DNA from 3 places in the Streptomyces sp. NPDC096136 genome. Region 2 is predicted to be linked to each of the others. Evidence: riboswitches for the same ligand, from Rfam matches in the RefSeq annotation. Region 2 holds a riboswitch; each other region holds the start of a gene.
The links. Region 2 has a riboswitch for cyclic di-AMP ahead of ACIRBY_RS16940 (peptidoglycan DD-metalloendopeptidase family protein). Riboswitches for the same ligand answer to the same signal wherever they lie in the genome.

Region 1 (5,870 bases), on a different contig from region 2:
ACGAGGAGCTCGCCCGGTTCGCCGCCGAGGGCCCCACGGCCGACGAGATGGAGCGCGCCCAGGCGCAGCTGGAGCGCGAATGGCTGGACCGGCTGGGCACCGTCGCCGGCCGCGCCGACGAACTGTGCCGCTTCGCGGTGCTGTTCGGCGACCCGCAGCTGGCGCTGACGGCCGTCCAGCGCGTCCTGGACGTCACCGCCGAGGAGGTGCAGGCCGTGGCCGCCGCCCGGCTGCGCCCCGACAACCGCGCGGTCCTGGTCTACGAGCCGCTGGCCGGTGCCGAAGAGAACGACGAGAGCGACGAGAACGAGGGGGCGGAGCAGTGAGCGACACCGCAGCCGTCACGATGGACTTCCACCCGCAGCCGCAGGCCGGCGAGCCCACGCCGTGGGCCTTCCCCGCCCCCGAGCGCTCCACCCTCGGCAACGGCCTGACCCTGCTGCGCTGCCACCGCCCCGGCCAGCGGGTCGTCGCGGTCGAGGTCAACCTCGCGGCCCCGCTCGACGCCGAGCCCGACGGCCTCGACGGAGTGGCCACGATCATGGCCCGCGCCCTGTCGGAGGGCACCGACAAGCACTCCGCCGAGGAGTTCGCGGCCGAGCTGGAGCGCTGCGGGGCCACCCTCGACGCCCACGCCGACCACCCCGGCCTGCGCGTCTCCCTGGAGGTCCCGGCCTCCCGCCTGCCCAAGGCCCTGGGGCTGCTCGCCGAGGCGCTGCGCGCGCCCGCCTTCGACGACGGCGAGGTCGCCCGGCTGGTGCGCAACCGGCTGGACGAGATCCCGCACGAGCAGGCCAACCCGCAGCGCCGCGCCGCCAAGGAGCTCTCCAAGGAGCTCTTCCCGGCCACGCTGCGCATGTCCCGCCCGCGCCAGGGCACCGAGGAGACGGTCGCGCGGATCGACTCCGCCGCCGTACGCGCCTTCTACGAGGCCCACGTGCGCCCCTCCACCGCCACCGCGGTGGTCGTCGGCGACCTGACCGGCATCGACCTGGACGCCGTCCTCGCCGACACCCTGGGCGCCTGGACGGGCGGCACCGCCGCGCCCCGGCCGGTGCCGCCCGTGACGGCCGACGACACGGGCCGCGTGATCATCGTGGACCGGCCCGGCGCGGTCCAGACGCAGCTGCTGATCGGCCGGATCGGCCCCGACCGGCACGACATCGTCTGGGCCCCGCAGGTCCTGGGCACCTACTGCCTCGGCGGCACCCTGACCTCCCGTCTGGACAAGGTGCTGCGCGAGGAGAAGGGCTACACGTACGGCGTGCGGGCCTTCGGCCAGGTGCTGCGCTCCACGGCCGACGGCAAGGGCGCCTCGATGCTCGCCATCAGCGGCTCGGTGGACACCCCCAACACCGGTCCGGCGCTGGAGGACCTGTGGCAGGTGCTGCGCACCCTCGCCGCCGAGGGGCTGACGGACGCCGAGCGGGACGTGGCGGTGCAGAACCTGGTGGGCGTGGCCCCGCTGAAGTTCGAGACCGCCGCCTCGGTCGCCGGGACGCTGGCCGACCAGGTCGAGCAGGAGCTGCCGGACGACTACCAGGCGCGGCTGTACGCGCGGCTGGCCGAAACCGGTACGGCGGAGGCCACTTCGGCGGTCGTGAACGCCTTCCCGGTGGACCGGCTGGTCACGATCCTCGTGGGCGACGCGGCGCAGATCGAGGAGCCCGTCCTGGCCCTCGGCATCGGTGAGGTCACGGTCGTCACCAACTGACCGGAGGCCGACCGGCAACTGACCGGCGGTCGGCCTGTGCCGAGGGGGCCCGGTGGAGCATCCACCGGGCCCCCTTTGTCCGTTTGGTGGTGTGGTTTCAGATATGCGGTGTGGCGTACGCAACAAATCCGCGCGTCTGTTTGGCGATTGACTGATGATCCGCCTAGCGTCAGGCGTGCTGTCCGTCACTTGTGCCAGCCGCACCCGCGGCACCGGGCAGCGATCGCCGAGTCCCCGTCAGGCGCGAGCCTGGGGAGCCGGGGACCCACATCAGTCCCTGGGGTGAATCGGACCGCCTCGTCAGAGGGGGCCCGTAGGAGACCTTCCTGCTCCGAACCCGTCAGCTAACCCGGTAGGCGAGAGGGAAGGAAAGGATCACCCCCGCCATGGCGTTTGGCAGTCGTGCAGCCGGTTCCGGTAAGCACCGCGGTTCGAGCCGTCTGAGCCGCAAGACCGCCGGCTACGCCGGCATAGCCGCCCTCGCCACCACGGGCGTGGTCGGCACCCTGGCGGCCCCGGCCTTCGCGGCCGACTCCCACGGCGGCCCCTCCCTCGAGGACACCGGCGCGCTGAACGCCGTCGTCGTCGCCGACGGCCTCCAGGACGACATCGAGACCCAGGCCGAGACCCAGCAGAGCGCCGCCGAGGCCGTCGCGGCCCAGGCGCAGGCCGAGGCCGACGCCAAGGTGCGCGCCGCCGAGGCCAAGGAGAAGGCCGAGGCCAAGGAGAAGGCCGAGCGCGAGGCCGCCGAGAAGGCCGCCGAGGAAGAGGCCCGCAAGCGCCTCAACACCTTCGTGGCGCCGATCACCGGCTCCTACGTCAGCACCCAGTACGGCGCGGGCGGCGGCATGTGGTCCTCCGGCAGCCACACCGGCATCGACTTCCACGCCGACCTGGGCACCACCGTCCACGCGGTGGGTGCGGGCACCGTCGTCGAGGCCGGCTGGGGCGGCGCCTACGGCAACAACGTCGTGATCCGCCACAACGACGGCACCTACACCCAGTACGGGCACATGGACTCGCTGAGCGTCTCGGTCGGCCAGACGGTCACCGCCGGCCAGCAGATCGGCCTGTCGGGCTCCACCGGCAACTCCAGCGGCCCGCACCTGCACTTCGAGGCCCGCACCGGCGCCACCTACGGCACGGACATCAACCCCCTGGCCTACCTGCGCCAGCACGGTGTCGGCATCTGACCCCTCCCTCTTCGAAGAAGGCCCCGGCTCCCCGAGCCGGGGCCTTCTCCGTTCCCCGGGTTCCGCCGGTTCTCCGCGTTCCACCGGTTCCACGGGTTTCCGCCGTTTCCGCCCGTCCCCCGTTCCGGATTTTCGGGCTTTCTCGGAAATCCCCACGTGGTGCAATAGAGTCGCAGACGCGGCACGTTCGATCGGAACGAAACCAGCGGAGGTCCGGCCTTGCGTATTCCGGCGCACGCGGTGTGCACAGCCATTCGCGACGATATCGTCTCCGGTTTCTTCGGGCCGGGCGGCCGGCTGACCGAGGAGGTGCTGGCCCGCCGGTACGGGGTCTCGCGCGTGCCGGTGCGCGAGGCGCTGCGCACGCTGGAGTCCGAGGGGTTCGTCACCACGCGGCGGCACGCGGGGGCGTGCGTGGCGGAGCCGAGCGAGCAGGAGGCGGCCGATCTGCTGGAGCTGCGGATGCTGCTGGAGCCGCTGGCCGCCTCCCGTGCGGCCCGGCGGCGCACCGAGGCGCACCTGAAGGTGCTGCGGGGGCTGGTGCGGCTGGGCCAGGAGCGGGCCAGGCGGGCGCAGGGGGAGGACCTGCGGGCGCTGGGGGGCTGGTTCCACGAGACCCTGGCCCAGGCGTCCGGCAGTCCGGGGCTGATCGCGCTGCTGACGCAGACCCGGCGCAAGATCGCCTGGATGTACGAGGTGGGGGCGCCGGTGCGGCCGGTGGACTCCTGGGCGGAGCACGGGGCGCTCGTGGACGCGGTGGCGCGGGGGGACGCCGAACGGGCCCGCGCGCTGGCCGCGCTGCACGCGGAACGGGCGTCGGGCGTGTTCCGGCCGAAGGTGAGGACTTTGCAACGTGCCGTAAACACGGCAGGTGGCCGGAATTAACGCGGGGCGCGTAGAAAAGGGGGCCCGCGGTGGAATTCCCTTTCGGTCGCGCCGGTGCGTTCCGGCCAATTCCGTCCGCGCGGGCCCCACCGATACGCATTTCCGCCGGAGCGGTTATCGCCGGGACCGGGACCGGGACCGGGACGGCGCGAAGCCGCGGCCCCCGGGACGGCGGGGCCGCGGCTTCGGCCGGAGACGAAGGGATCAGACCGTCTCGGGGAGCTCCTCCAGGCCCTCCGCGACCAGCTTCGCGAGGCGGTCCAGCGCGACCTCCGCGCCGTCGGCCTCGGACGCGAGGACGATCTCCTCGCCGCCCTGGGCGCCCAGGCCCAGGACCGCCAGCATGGAAGCGGCGTTGACGGGGTCGCCGCCGGCCTTCGCGATGGTCACGGGGACGCCGGAAGCGGTCGTCGCGCGGACGAAGATCGAGGCGGGACGAGCGTGCAGGCCCTCGGCCCACCCGACGTTGACGCGGCGCTCTGCCATGGTGATGCCCTTCAGGTTCTCGTGGTTGTCTAGACCAGTCTCTCACGTCACCCGGAATGCTCGGACCGGCCTCCGGCCCGACCCAGCGGCCGTTCGGCCCTGCTCAGCTTTGCACTGATCCGTCCCGGTACGCCTCATTCCAGGCGTACGCGCCGCCCGGCCTGTCGGAGCCGCCCGGCCGCCCGGCCGGATCCTGCCCTTAGGCTGGCCCCATGACCACCGCGTCGGACCCCTCGTACCCGGCCCACTGGGAAGCGGACGTCGTGCTGCGCGACGGCGGCACCGCCCGGATCCGCCCCATCACGACCGAGGACGCCGGGCGGCTGGTCAGCTTCTACGAGCAGGTCTCGGACGAGTCGAAGTACTACCGCTTCTTCGCCCCCTACCCCCGCCTCTCCGACCGCGACGTGCACCGCTTCACGCACCACGACTACGTCGACCGCGTCGGCCTCGCCGCCACCATCGGCGGGGAGTTCATCGGCACCGTCCGCTTCGACCGCATCGGCCCCGACGGCCGGCCCGCCTCCGCCCCCGCCGACGAGGCCGAGGTGGCCTTCCTGGTCCAGGACGCCCACCAGGGCCGCGGGGTCGCCTCCGCCCTGCTCGAACACATCGGAGCCGTGGCGCGGGAGCGCGGCATCCGGCGCTTCGCCGCAGAGGTGCTGCCCGCCAACACCAAAATGATCAAGGTGTTCACGGACGTCGGCTACCAGCAGAAGCGCAGCTTCGAGGACGGCTCCGTCCACCTCACCCTCGACCTCGAACCCACCGCCGAGTCCCTCGCCGTCCAGCGCGCCCGCGAGCAGCGCGCCGAGGCCCGCTCCGTCCAGCGGCTGCTGGCCCCCGGCTCCGTCGCGGTGATCGGCGTCAGCCGCTCCGGTTCCGGCGTGGGCGCCGCCGCGCTGCGCAACCTGCGCGACGGCGGCTTCCGCGGGCACCTCTACGCCGTGAACGAGGCCAGGGCTGCGGGGATGGAGGGGGACCTGCTGGACGGGGTGCGGGCCTACCGCACCGTCGCGGACATCGGCGCCCCCGTGGACATCGCCGTGATCGCCGTGCCGGCCGAGCGGGTGCCGGGCGCCGTCGCCGCCTGCGGGGAGCACGGAGTGCAGGGGCTGGTGGTGCTGTCCGCCGGGTACGGGGAGAGCGGCCCGGACGGCCTGGCCCGGCAGCGCGAACTGGTCCGGCAGGTGCGCTCGTACGGCATGCGGCTCATCGGGCCCAACGCCTTCGGGGTGATCAACACCGCGCCGGAGGTGGAGCTCAACGCCTCCCTCGCGCCCGCCCCGGCCACCGCCCGCGGGCGGATCGGCCTGTTCACGCAGTCCGGGGCCATCGGCATCGCCCTGCTGTCCGGGCTGCTGCGGCGCGGCGGTGGGCTGTCCTCCTTCGTGTCCGCCGGCAACCGGGCGGACGTCTCCGGCAACGACATCCTCCAGTACTGGTACGAGGACGAGGCCACCGACGTGGCCCTGATGTACCTGGAGACCCTCGGCAACCCCCGCAAGTTCACCCGCCTCGCCCGCCGCACCGCCGCCGTCAAGCCCCTCGTCGTCGCCCTCGGCGGCCGCCACACCCCCGCCGGGCACGTC
Region 2 (5,870 bases):
GGCTACAGCGGGAGCAGGTCCGGGCGCTTGGCCTCGACGTTATCGCCGGAGGACTCCCCGCGCAGCCGGCGCCCGATCCAGGGCACGAGGTGCTCGCGGGCCCACTGGATGTTGTCCCGGGTGACGTCCACGGAGCCGCGCGGCGCGGCCGGCGGCCAGGGCTGGTCCGGGTCGGCCGGGACCTCGTAGCCGAGGACCTGCGCGGCGCGCAGCGCGACGCGGGTGTGGCCCTCGGGCGAGAGGTGGAGGCGGTCGCCGTCCCAGGCGCGGCGGTCCTGCACGGTCTTCAGCGACCAGAGGTCGAGCACCGGGCAGCCGTAGCGGTCGGCGATGGCGCGCACGTGGACGTTGTACGTCGCGATCTTGCCGCGCAGGTGCTTGAGGACCGGCACGCCCCGGGTGTCGAAGCCGGTGGTGATCATGACGAGGCCGACGGCACCGGTGAGGTCGGCCACGGCCGCCTCGAACCGGGCCGCCACGTCGTCGGGGTCGCTGCCGGGCCGGATGATGTCGTTGCCGCCCGCGCAGAAGGAGACGAGGTCGGGGGCCAGTTCCTTGGCCCGCGGAACCTGCTCCTCCACGATCTGGTCGAGTATTTTGCCCCGTACTGCCAGGTTCGCGTACCGGAAGTCGTGCTCGTCGCGCTGATCCGCCAGGAGCACGGCGAAGCGGTCCGCCCAGCCGAGATACGAATCCCCGGGTCCCGGGTCCCCCACGCCTTCGGTGAAGCTGTCCCCGATCGCCGCGTACGAGCCGATGGTCTTGAGTGTCGTCTTCGTCGCTGCCACGGGAACCCATCCTTCACCCCCGTCGCCAACCTACGCCAACGTAATGAGGGGTTGACGGACCGTGATCTATACCACGCGGGGGATAAGGAATAAGTACACACGGCGCCGGGACCCCTCCTCGGGTCCCGGCCCCGTGCGCGTGGGCAACTCCGCCGCGTGGGTCGTCAGATGGTGACGCCCTTGGAGCGGAGGTAGGCCAGCGGGTCGATGTCGGAGCCGTAGGACGGGCCCGTGCGGATCTCGAAGTGGAGGTGCGGACCGGTCACGTTGCCGGTGGCGCCGGAGAGCCCGATGGCCTGGCCGGCGGTGACGGTCTGCCCCGTCGAGACGTTCAGCTGGGAGAGGTGGCCGTACTGGGAGTACTTGCCGTCCGCGTGCCGGATGACGATCTCGTTGCCGTACGCGCCTCCCCAGCCTGCGGAAACCACGGTGCCCGCGCCGACGGCCCGGACGGTGGTGCCGGTGCTCGCGATGAAGTCGACGCCGGTGTGGTAGCCGGAGGACCACATGGCGCCGGGCGTGCGGTACTGGGTGGAGATGCCGCCGCTGACCGGGGCGACGAACCCGGCGGCGCTCGCGGGCGCGGACTGCGCGGCGGGCGCGGACTGCTTCATTCCGCGGGACGGGGCGGCGGAGCCCTCCGACCCGGCGGCGCCGGCGGCGCCTTCCGTGCCCGATCCGGCGGCGCCGGCGGCGGACGGAGCGGCGTCGGCCGCACCCTCGTCGGCCGCCGGAGCACCGCTGGAGGACTCCTCGGCCGGCGCCTCAGGTGCCTTCGCGGCGGGGGCCGCGCCCTGCCCGCCGAGGGTCAGGCGCAGGCCCGGGTGGATGAGGGAGGGGTCCTCGCCGACGGCCTCGCGGTTGTCGGCGTACAGCTGCTCCCAGCCGCCGGACATGCCGCGCTCGGCGGCGATGGCGGAGAGGCAGTCGCCCGGCACGACCGTGTAGACGGCGGGGGCGGCGGCGGGCACGGCCGCCCGGAACGCCGCCGGGGCCTGGGCGGGCGCCGCGGCCGGGGCGACGGCGGCCGGGGCGGCCGCGTGGGCGCCGGCGGCGCCCACGAGCGGCAGCGCGAGGGCCGCGCCGCCCGTCCCGGCGAAGGCGATCCCCCGGGATATGGAACGGGACTTCGGACGGCGGTGCTTACCCTTTCCGGGCATGGCGAATTCCTCTCCGGCGCCTGCGAGGTGAGCTGTCGGGTTCGGACTGGAGATGTCCGGCCGTACGGGCGGGTCCGCGGAAGCGGATCACCGGTACGGCTTCACCCCGAGCCGTACCGGAAGGGATCCGGGACGGCGGCCTGCGTGGTTCCCCCGCTCCTGCCGCGTGCGTGATTGGTCGGGTGCGGTTTCCGGGAGGCGGCAGGATGAGGCGGTCCACCCGGATCGCTCGCGAAGGTAATCCAGCGGGACGGCGGCCAACAAGCCGCTAATTCCCTGACGCAATAGCAGGTATGAGGGATCAACGGAATTCCGGTCACCCTGCGTCCATTCCGGACGCGCAACGGCCGCCCCGGCAAAGGAATTCCGATTTCGCGATCAGGCACGCTCGGTCACCGTATGATCTGGCTCACGGGCTTCGACCCGATCTCGCGTCCACCTACGGCAAGTTGGTCCCAACCAGAGCAATTCGGACACGCGGCACCACGCGGAGGAGAACACGTGACCCAGCAGATACCCCAGGACCTCCCGGCACGGAACGAGCACGCGCCCGAGATGACCGGAGTGCGCAATTTCCGCGATGTGGGCGGTTTGCCGACCACGGACGGACGGAGGGTCAGGTCGGGACGACTGTATCGAAGCGGACATCTGGCGCATGCCACCGAAACGGATGCAGAGTTCCTCGCCTCGCTCGGACTGCACACGGTCTTCGACTTCCGCAACCACGCCGACCGGGCCGCGGAGGGCCCGGACGTGGCGCTGCCGGGCGTGCGCAACGTCAACATCCCCCTCTCGGACCCGGCCGACGGCGGACAGTTCTGGAGGACGGTCCGCGAAGGGGGCCTGGACCGGCTCCGCGGCCTCCTGGGCGACGGCAGGGCGGCCGCCCGCATGGCGGAGTCGTACCGCGAGATGATCCGCGACCGCACCGCCGAGCACGGACGGGTGCTGCACGCGCTCGCCGAGGACAGCGTGCCGGCCCTGCTGCACTGCGCGGCGGGCAAGGACCGGGCGGGCCTGTCGATCGCCGTGACCCTGCTCGCCCTCGGGGTCGACCGCGAGGCGATCGTGGCGGACTACCTGGAGTCGAACGCCCCGCACAACCGCTACCGGCTGCGGCGCGCCGACGACACGCCCGAGACCCGCGACCCCGAGGTGACGGAGCTGCTGGCGCCGCTGTTCGACGCCCGCGCCGAGTACCTGGTGGCCGCCTACGAGACCATCGACACGCACTGGGGCGGGATCGAGCGCTACCTCGCCGAGGGCCTCGGGCTCGCCCCGGCGGCGCGGGAGCGGCTGCGGGACCGGCTGCTGGACTGACCCGCGCCCCGGCCCGGGCGCGGCGGGGACGCCGCCGCGCCCGGGCCGGCCCTAGCGGTCGGCCACGGCCTGCTTGACCAGGGTCCGGCCGAAGTCCCACATCAGCGAGCCGCCGCCGTGCGCCTCGTCCATGACCTCCCGGAAGGCCCCGACGAACCGGTCCACGTCCGCCTCGTCCACGATCAGCGGCGGAATGAGCTTGATGACCTCCAGGTGGTCCCCCGAGACCTGGGTCAGGATCCGGTGCCGGTTCAGCAGCGGGACCACGACCATCTGCGCGAACAGCCCCTTGCGGGCAGCCTGGAGCATCGTCCAGCGGCTGCGCAGCCCCAGCGAGGACGGCCGGCCGAACTCGATGCCGATCATCAGCCCGCGGCCGCGCACCTCGTGCAGCATCTCGTACCGGCCGACGAGCTCGGCCAGCCGTCCGCGCAGCAGGTCGCCCATGGCGCGCGCGTTGGCCACGACCCCCTCGTCCTCCATGACGTGGAGGACCGCCAGCCCCGCCGCCATCGCCTGGGCGTTGGAGCCGAAGCTCGCGGAGTGCACCAGCACCCGGTCCATGGACGAGTAGACGCGCCGGAAGATCCAGTCCTTGCCCAGGGTCGCGCCGACGGGCACGTAGCCGCCGGAGAGGGCCTTGGCCACGCACACCAGGTCCGGTTCCACGCCCGGTTCGTTCTGGTACGCGTAGAAGTCGCCGGTCCGGCCGAGGCCGGTCTGCACCTCGTCGGCGATCAGGAGCGCTTTGTACCGGTGCAGGAGCTCCTGGGCGGCCCGCAGGAACCCCGGCGGGGCGGCGTGCACCCCCTTGCCCTGGATCGGCTCGACGACGAAGGCGGCCACGTCGCCGCGGCGCAGCTCGCGCTCCAGGGCGCCCAGGTCCCCCAGCGCGATCCTCGTGTCCGGCAGCAGCGGGGCGAAACCGTCGCGGAAGCCGCCCTCCCCGTTGACCGACAGGGAGCCCGTGGTGAGCCCGTGGAAGGCGTGGTCGCAGTAGAGGATCCTGGGCCGGCCGGTGGCGTAGCGGGCGAACTTCAGGGCGGTCTCGACCGCCTCGGTGCCGCTGTTGCCGAAGAAGACCCGGTCCAGGTGGGGGCTGTGGGAGAGCAGCTTCTCCGCCAGCAGCCCGGGCAGCGGCTGGCAGTCGAAGCGGGTCAGGTCCGCGAGCTGCGCGTCCAGGACCTCGTGCAGGGCCCGGCGGACCACGGGGTGGTGGCGGCCCAGGCCCATCACCCCGAAGCCGGCGAGCATGTCGAGGTAGTCGTTGCCCTCGGCGTCCCAGAAGTGGGCGCCCTCGGCACGCACGTAGACCTTGTCGAAGCCGATGGTGCGCAGCATGCGGGGCAGCTGGTGGTTGAGGTGGCGGGCGTGCAGCTCGTAGCGCTCCCCGCCGCGCTCGGCCAGCAGGGCGGCGAGGTCGAAGCCCCCGCCCGCGCCCGCCGCTCCTGCCTGCGGCGCCGTCATGCCGACGCGTCCCTGTTACCGGCGACCGTCTCGCGGGCGGCGCGCAGGGACTCCTTGAGGGAGCCCATGGTGGCCAGGACGGCGGTGGGCTCGTAGCCGCAGTGCGCCATGCAGTTGGCGCAGCGCGGGTCCTTTCCGCGGCCGTACTTGCTCCAGTCGGTGTCGTTCACCAGTTCCCGGTACGTGGGCACGTATCCGTCGCTCATCAGATAGCAGGGGCGCTGCCAGCCGAAGAGCGAGTAATTCGGAATGGCCCAGGCCGTGCAGGGGAAATCCGCCTTGCCTTCCAGGAAGTCCAGGAAGAGCGGCGAGTGGTTGAGCCGCCAGCGCCGCCGGTTTCCGCCCGCGAAAGCCTTCTTGAACAGTTCGCGGGTCTGTTCGACGCCCAGGAAGTGCTCCTGGTCGGGGGCCTTCTCGTAGGCGTAGGCGGGCGAGATCATCATCTCGTCGACCTGGAGTTCGTCATTGAGGTAGTTCAGCACCTCGATGACGGTCTGCGGGGTGTCGGTGTTGAAGAAGGTGGAGTTGGTGGTCACCCGGAATCCGCGCCGCTTGGCCTCCTTGATGGCGGCGACGGCCTCGTCGAAGACCCCTTCCTTGGCCACGGACTCGTCGTGGCGTTCGCGCAGCCCGTCGATGTGCACGGCGAAGGCGAAGTAGGGGGACGGGGTGAACTTCTCGATCTTCTTGCGGAGCAGCAGGGCGTTGGTGCAGAGGAAGACGTACTTCCGCCGGGCCACCAGCTGCCGCACGATCTCGTCGATCTGGGGGTGCATCAGGGGCTCGCCGCCCGCGATGGACACCATGGGCGCACCGGACTCCAGGACGGCGCCCACCGCCTGGGCCACGGGCATGCGCTGCTTGAGCACCCCGGCCGGGTGCTGGATCTTCCCGCACCCCTCGCAGGCCAGGTTGCAGGCGTAGAGCGGCTCCAGCTCGACGATCAGCGGGAACTTATCGCGCTTGCGGAGCTTCTGTTCGAGAAGATAGGTCCCGACCCTGATGGACTGTCGCAGCGGCATGGCCATCTGGTTCACCTCCTGGGAAGCAGCAACGAACGGTGCCAGTCATGGAAAGCGGGTAGTACGGAACGCAATACACGGAAGGCAGATATTCCACCGCGTACCGTGCCGAT
Region 3 (5,870 bases), on a different contig from region 2:
CGCATGGCGGCGATCTGCGCGGCGGTCGGCGGGTCGGTGACCTCGCCGTCCACCACCAGGTGGCGCTCGGTCATCCGGACGCAGCCCACGTCGACCGAGCGGGCGGCGCGCACGTGCTCCTCGCCGACGACGAACTCGGTCGAGCCGCCGCCGATGTCCACCACCAGGAAGGGCTTCTCCAGGTGCGCGGCGCCGGTCAGCTCCTTGGTGGCGCCGGTGAAGGAGAACTCCGCCTCCTGCTCGCCGGAGATCACCTCGGGCTCCACGCCCAGGATGTCCAGCACGCCCCGGACGAAGTCCTCGCGGTTCTCCGCGTCGCGCGAGGCCGAGGTGGCCACGAACCGGACCCGCTCGGCACCCAGCTCCTTGATCACCGCGGCGTACTCGCGGCAGGCCGCGAAGGTGCGCTCCAGCGCCTCCGGGGCCAGCCGGCCGGTCCGGTCCACGCCCTGGCCCAGCCGGACGATGGTCATCCGGCGGTCGAGCTCGACCAGCTCGCCGGTGGCCGGGTCGCAGTCGGCGACGAGGAGGCGGATGGAGTTCGTACCGCAGTCGATGCCCGCGACCCGGGTCATGCGGACCCCTCCTGCGGCTGCCCGGCCTTCGTCTCCTCGTCCTTCTGCTCCTCGTCCTTCTTCTCGCCGCACGGGGTGACGCAGGCGCCCTTGGCCCACCACTCCGGCAGCATCGCCAGGGCCTCGTCGCCGAAGGGGTTCACCCCGGGGCCGGCCGCCAGCGAGTGGCCGACCAGCACGTGCAGGCACTTCACCCGGTCCGGCATGCCGCCGGCGCTCGGGAAGCCCTGGAGCACCTCGATGGCGTCACGGCGCTCGATGTAGTCCTCGTGCGCCCTGCGGTACGCGGCGGCGAGCTCCGGGTCCTCGGCCAGGCGGGCCTGCATCTCCTTCATCACGCCGTTGGCCTCCAGCGTGCCGATCGCGGAGGCCGCGCGCGGGCAGGTGAGGTAGTACAGCGTCGGGAAGGGGGTGCCGTCGGGGAGGCGCGGGGCCGTCTCGACGACGTCCGGCTGGCCGCAGGGGCAGCGGTGCGCGATGGCGCGCAGCCCGCGCGGCGGGCGGCCGAGCTGCTGCTGGAACGCCTCGATGTCGGCGTCGGTCGGCTCGGTCCGGTCGGTCTGGGGCGGGGGCGTCTGCATGCCTGGAGGAAGTCTCTTCGTTCGGTCGTACGTGACGGTCTTGAGGGTGGTTCAGTCGCCGGGGCGGTCGGCCTTGTCGACGCCGTCCCAGACGTTGGAGTACCAGGGGCGGTCGGACCCGCCCTGGCCGCCGCGGCGGTGCTCCGCGGCCGCGGCCCCGGGGTCGGTCATGATGTAGCCGATCTCCCCCGGGCGCAGGAAGTGCAGGTGCCTGCGCGCCTGCTGCTCCGCGTAGGCGGGGTCCTGCCAGCGCGCCTTCTCGTCGCGGAGCTGTTCGAGGCGCTTGCGCGCGGTGGCGGCCGCCCGCTGCTGGTCCGCGATCTCCGAGCGCTGGGACACGTACTGGCGCATCGGATACGCGAGGGCGACGACCAGCGTACAGAGGACGAGCACCAGCAGCGCCGCCCGGCCGGTGAGCCGGCTGCGGCGCACCTGCCGGCGGGACTGCGAGCGGTAGACGTGGGCCGCGGTCCGCTCGCCGAGCTGCCGCAGCCTGGTCGCCGTGGAGAAGGTGGAGAACCGATCCCGGTTCCCGGCCATGGGTCCGCCTCCCCTGGTGCGCGCTACGCAATACGTCCCCGCACACGGTACGGGACCGAGTGCGGGGACGTAGGGAGGCTAGGCGAGGACTCAGCCCTTGAAGCGCGGGAAGGCGCTGCGCCCGGCGTACACCGCGGCGTCGTCGAGGATCTCCTCGATGCGCAGCAGCTGGTTGTACTTGGCGACGCGGTCCGAGCGGGCCGGGGCGCCGGTCTTGATCTGGCCGCAGTTCACCGCGACGGCGAGGTCGGCGATGGTGACGTCCTCGGTCTCGCCGGAGCGGTGGGACATCATGCACTTGAAGCCGTTGCGCTGGGCCATCTCGACGGCGTCGAGGGTCTCGGTCAGCGAACCGATCTGGTTCACCTTGACGAGCAGGGCGTTCGCGGAGCCCTCCTCGATACCGCGGGCCAGGCGCTCCGGGTTGGTGACGAAGAGGTCGTCGCCGACGATCTGGACCTTGGAGCCCAGGCGGTCGGTGATGGTCTTCCAGCCGGCCCAGTCGTCCTCGAACAGCGGGTCCTCGATGGAGACGAGCGGGTACGCCTCGACGAGCTCGGCGTAGTAGTCGGTCATCTCGGCGGCCGAGCGGGACTGGCCCTCGAACTCGTACTTGCCGTCCTTGTAGAACTCGGACGCGGCGACGTCGAGCGCGAGCGCGATGTCCTTGCCCGGGGTGTAGCCGGCCTGCTTGACGGCCTCGATGATGAGGTCGAGCGCGGCGCGGTTGGACTCCAGGTTCGGGGCGAAGCCGCCCTCGTCGCCCAGGCCGGTGGACAGGCCCTTGGCGTGCAGGACCTTCTTGAGGGTGTGGTAGACCTCGGCACCCCAGCGCAGCGCCTCGGAGAAGGACTCCGCGCCGATCGGGGCGATCATGAACTCCTGGATGTCCACGTTGGAGTCGGCGTGCGACCCGCCGTTGAGGATGTTCATCATCGGAACGGGCAGCAGGTGCGCGTTCGGACCGCCGAGGTAGCGGAAGAGCGGGAGGTCCGAGGCCTCGGACGCGGCGTGCGCGACGGCGAGGGAGACGCCGAGGATGGCGTTGGCGCCGAGGGAGCCCTTGTTGTCGGTGGCGTCGAGGTCGAACATGGCCTGGTCGATCAGGCGCTGCTCGGTGGCGTCGTAGCCGACGAGCTCCGGGCCGATCTGCTCGATGACCGCGAGGACGGCCTTCTCGACACCCTTGCCCATGTAACGGTTGGGGTCACCGTCACGGAGCTCGATGGCCTCGAAGGCACCGGTGGAGGCGCCGGACGGAACGGCAGCACGGCCGGTGCTGCCGTCGTCGAGGCCCACCTCGACCTCGACCGTGGGGTTGCCTCGGGAGTCCAGGATTTCCCGGGCTACGACGACGTCGATGGACGGCACGAGCATCTCCTTCTGGGATGTGACGCTGGGTGTGCGGTGGCGTGGGGCCTGGGACGGCCTCGCCGACTAGAGCCTAACCGGCTCCGGGCGGTCGGCCAGCCGACCGCCCGGGTCCTGGGACGAAAAAGGGGCCGAATACCCGCCTTCCAGGACATAGGACCCGGGAAAAGTCGAGCCTGGACGGTCCGCTGACGCGCCATGCCCTCCGGCGGCGCGGGCGCCCGGGCCCCGGCGCCGGGCATGCGGGGGCGCGGGCCGGGCGTGCGGGGCCCGGTCCGTGCGGCGCGCGGGCGCGGCCCGGACATGACGACGCCCGGCGCGCAAAAGGGATGCGCGCCGGGCGTCGATGCCACGGGCCGTGCCGGGGGTGGTGCCCACCCGCGCACCGGCCCCGGGGGCCGGCGTGCGGGTGTTACGCGGGAGTTCAGCTGAGCTTCAGCTTCTGGCCCGGGAAGATGAGGTCGGCGTCCTTGACGGTGTCCTTGTTCAGGTCGAAGAGCTTCTGCCAGCCGCCCTTGACGCCGTTGGCATCGGCGATGGTACCGAGGGTGTCGCCCTCCTGGACCGTGTAGGAGCCGTTGCCGGTGGCCGGGGTGCCGGTCTTCGGCGCGGACGGCTTCGCCGGGGCCGGCTTGGACGGGGTCCAGTTGCCGGAGCCGGAGCCGGTGCTCTTGGTCTCGGTGTCGGCCTTCGGGGTGGAGGGCTTCGCCGGGGCGGGCTTGGCCGGGGCCGGCTTGGTCTCCGGCTTCGGCTTGGCCGGGGTGGTGGTCGAGCCGCCGCCGTTGTAGGCGGAGTTGGACAGGCCGACGCCGCAGGACGGCCAGGCGCCCTTGCCCTGGCCCTTGAGGACCTTCTCGGCGATGGCTATCTGCTGCGACTTGCTGGCCTGGTTGGCCTGCGCGGCGTACGCCTTGCCGCCGTACGCGGCCCACGTGGAGGCGGAGAACTGGAGGCCGCCGTAGTAACCGTTGCCGGTGTTGATGGACCAGTTGCCGCCGGACTCGCAGGAGGCGACCTTGTCCCACTCCGAGACCGTGGCGGCGCTGGCGGAGCCGGCGGCCATCAGCGGGGCGGCGACGGCCACACCGGCGACACCGGCGAGCGTGACGATGCGGACGGCCTTGGAGCCGCGGCGGTGCTTGCCCTTGCCGGAAAGCAGCATGGAGTTCTCCTCACCGACGCCTTCGAGGTGAGCTGTCGGGTTCGGGCGGATGAGTTGCCCGGTCGCGCAGTTGCGCGTCTTCACCCCTAGCCGGTACGCGGACCGTCTCTCAACGGCCTTTCCCGGCACCTACCTTGGTTCCCCCGCTCCTGCCAACGGCGCTTGCGCGACGACTGTTCCCTCCGGCCGCCGGCAGGATTCGGCGATGCGGTCGAAGGAGCCCGCGGTGGCGGGCGACTCAGAAGGTAGGCAGGTCTCTCCCCGATGTTCAACGTGTGATTTTGGGGAGAAACCGGCCTACTTGCCTTCCTTCGGAGTGCGTTTGCGCAGGTCGGAGCGGGGTTTGCGGAAGTTCCGGAATGAGACACGCCAGTTGTCCGGAAGAGATGCATGTCTCACTTGCCGATAACGGACATTCAACCCTTATTGGGTGCCCGAACTACCCCTATTTCTTGGTTAGATCCAGGTTCTGGCCGGGCTTGATGAGGTCCGCGTCCGTGCCGATGACCTGCTCGTTGGCCTTGTAGAGGGCGCTCCAGCCCCCCTTGAGGCCGTTGGCGTCCGCGATGGCCGCGAGGTTGTCGCCCGGCTTCACGGTGTACACGGGCTCCGCGGCGGCGGCTGACGCCGTGCCAGGGGCCGCGGGCACCTCGATCGCGGCGGGGCCGCGGTGCTTGCCGTTGCCCTCCGATGCGCCGGAAGCGGGAGTGGCCGAAGGGGAGGGAGTGGCGCCCGGGGTGGCCGGGGCCGTCGGGTCGACCGGGGCGGTCGGGGTGCCCGGGGCCGTCGGATTGGCCGGGTTGCCCTGGTTGTTCGAGTTGCCCTGATTGCCCTGGTTCCCCTGGCCGTTCCCGTTGCCCTGGCCGTTGCCCGGGTTCGCCCCGCCGGTGGGCGGGACGGTGGGGCCGGTGGTCGGGGTGGGCGGCACGGGGTAGTCCGGCTCCGGCATGACGGGCAGTCCGCTGGTGGCACCCAGCGGGTAGTCCGGCAGCACGCTCGGGCCGGGCGCGCCGGGCGCCGGGGTGGGCGCCCCGAAGTCCGTGGAGGACTTCCCCTTGCCGGTGTCGGGCACCGAGAAGTCGGGCCGGACCGGGCTGGGCGCGACCGGCCCGGGGGTCTTGCCCGTGTCCACGTCGGGCTTCGGCCCGTTCTTGGACAGCCCCGCCGAGGCGGAGCACAGCGACCACGCCTCGGGCCCCTGGGAGTCCAGCACGCGCTCGGCGACGGCTATCTGCTGCGAGCGGCTCGCCAGGTCGGGACGCTCCGCGAATTCGAGCCCGCCCGCGTTCTTCCACTGGTCCAGGGTGAACTGGAGGCCGCCGTAGGTCCCGCCGCCGGAGTTGGCGCTCCACGTGCCGCCGCTCTCGCAGTCGGCGACCTTGTCCCACGTCGCGGTGTCGGCCGCGCTCGCGCCCGTGGCGGCGAGCAGCGGCAGTGCCAGCGCGGAGCCGGTGACTCCGGCGGTGACGACGATGGCGGGGACCTGACGGGGTCGTCTGTGGCGGCCGTTCCCGGGAAGCATGTGCCTGCACCTTTCGTATAACGGCGGGGTAACGGCAGAACCTAGCCCCCTTCGAACGGATGTCACAAGTTGGGCCGAAGACTGAATTCCGGTCAGTTCCGCCGCCCCGCCGGGCTTCG

Region 1: another riboswitch for cyclic di-AMP. It lies ahead of ACIRBY_RS30310 (M23 family metallopeptidase); the one in region 2 lies ahead of ACIRBY_RS16940 (peptidoglycan DD-metalloendopeptidase family protein).
Region 3: another riboswitch for cyclic di-AMP. It lies ahead of ACIRBY_RS18775 (transglycosylase family protein); the one in region 2 lies ahead of ACIRBY_RS16940 (peptidoglycan DD-metalloendopeptidase family protein).

Annotation. Positions count from the first base shown of each region.
Region 1 covers NZ_JBIWFZ010000019.1:124,981-130,850, forward strand. The annotation lists gene ACIRBY_RS30300 (M16 family metallopeptidase) at 1-326, shown strand, start outside; gene ACIRBY_RS30305 (M16 family metallopeptidase) at 347-1,714, shown strand; cyclic di-AMP (ydaO/yuaA leader) riboswitch at 1,929-2,088, shown strand; gene ACIRBY_RS30310 (M23 family metallopeptidase) at 2,101-2,907, shown strand; gene ACIRBY_RS30315 (GntR family transcriptional regulator) at 3,127-3,792, shown strand; gene ACIRBY_RS30320 (HPr family phosphocarrier protein) at 3,997-4,278, opposite strand; gene ACIRBY_RS30325 (GNAT family N-acetyltransferase) at 4,491-5,870, shown strand, end outside.
Region 2 covers NZ_JBIWFZ010000007.1:61,821-67,690, forward strand. The annotation lists gene ACIRBY_RS16935 (SGNH/GDSL hydrolase family protein) at 3-788, opposite strand; gene ACIRBY_RS16940 (peptidoglycan DD-metalloendopeptidase family protein) at 953-1,948, opposite strand; cyclic di-AMP (ydaO/yuaA leader) riboswitch at 1,953-2,139, opposite strand; gene ACIRBY_RS16945 (tyrosine-protein phosphatase) at 2,450-3,268, shown strand; gene ACIRBY_RS16950 (aspartate aminotransferase family protein) at 3,320-4,735, opposite strand; gene hpnH (adenosyl-hopene transferase HpnH) at 4,732-5,763, opposite strand; gene ACIRBY_RS16960 (1-hydroxy-2-methyl-2-butenyl 4-diphosphate reductase) at 5,769-5,870, opposite strand, start outside.
Region 3 covers NZ_JBIWFZ010000008.1:83,987-89,856, forward strand. The annotation lists gene ACIRBY_RS18755 (exopolyphosphatase) at 1-575, opposite strand, end outside; gene ACIRBY_RS18760 (DUF501 domain-containing protein) at 572-1,156, opposite strand; gene ACIRBY_RS18765 (septum formation initiator family protein) at 1,208-1,696, opposite strand; gene eno (phosphopyruvate hydratase) at 1,787-3,073, opposite strand; gene ACIRBY_RS18775 (transglycosylase family protein) at 3,492-4,229, opposite strand; cyclic di-AMP (ydaO/yuaA leader) riboswitch at 4,232-4,400, opposite strand; gene ACIRBY_RS18780 (transglycosylase family protein) at 4,675-5,751, opposite strand.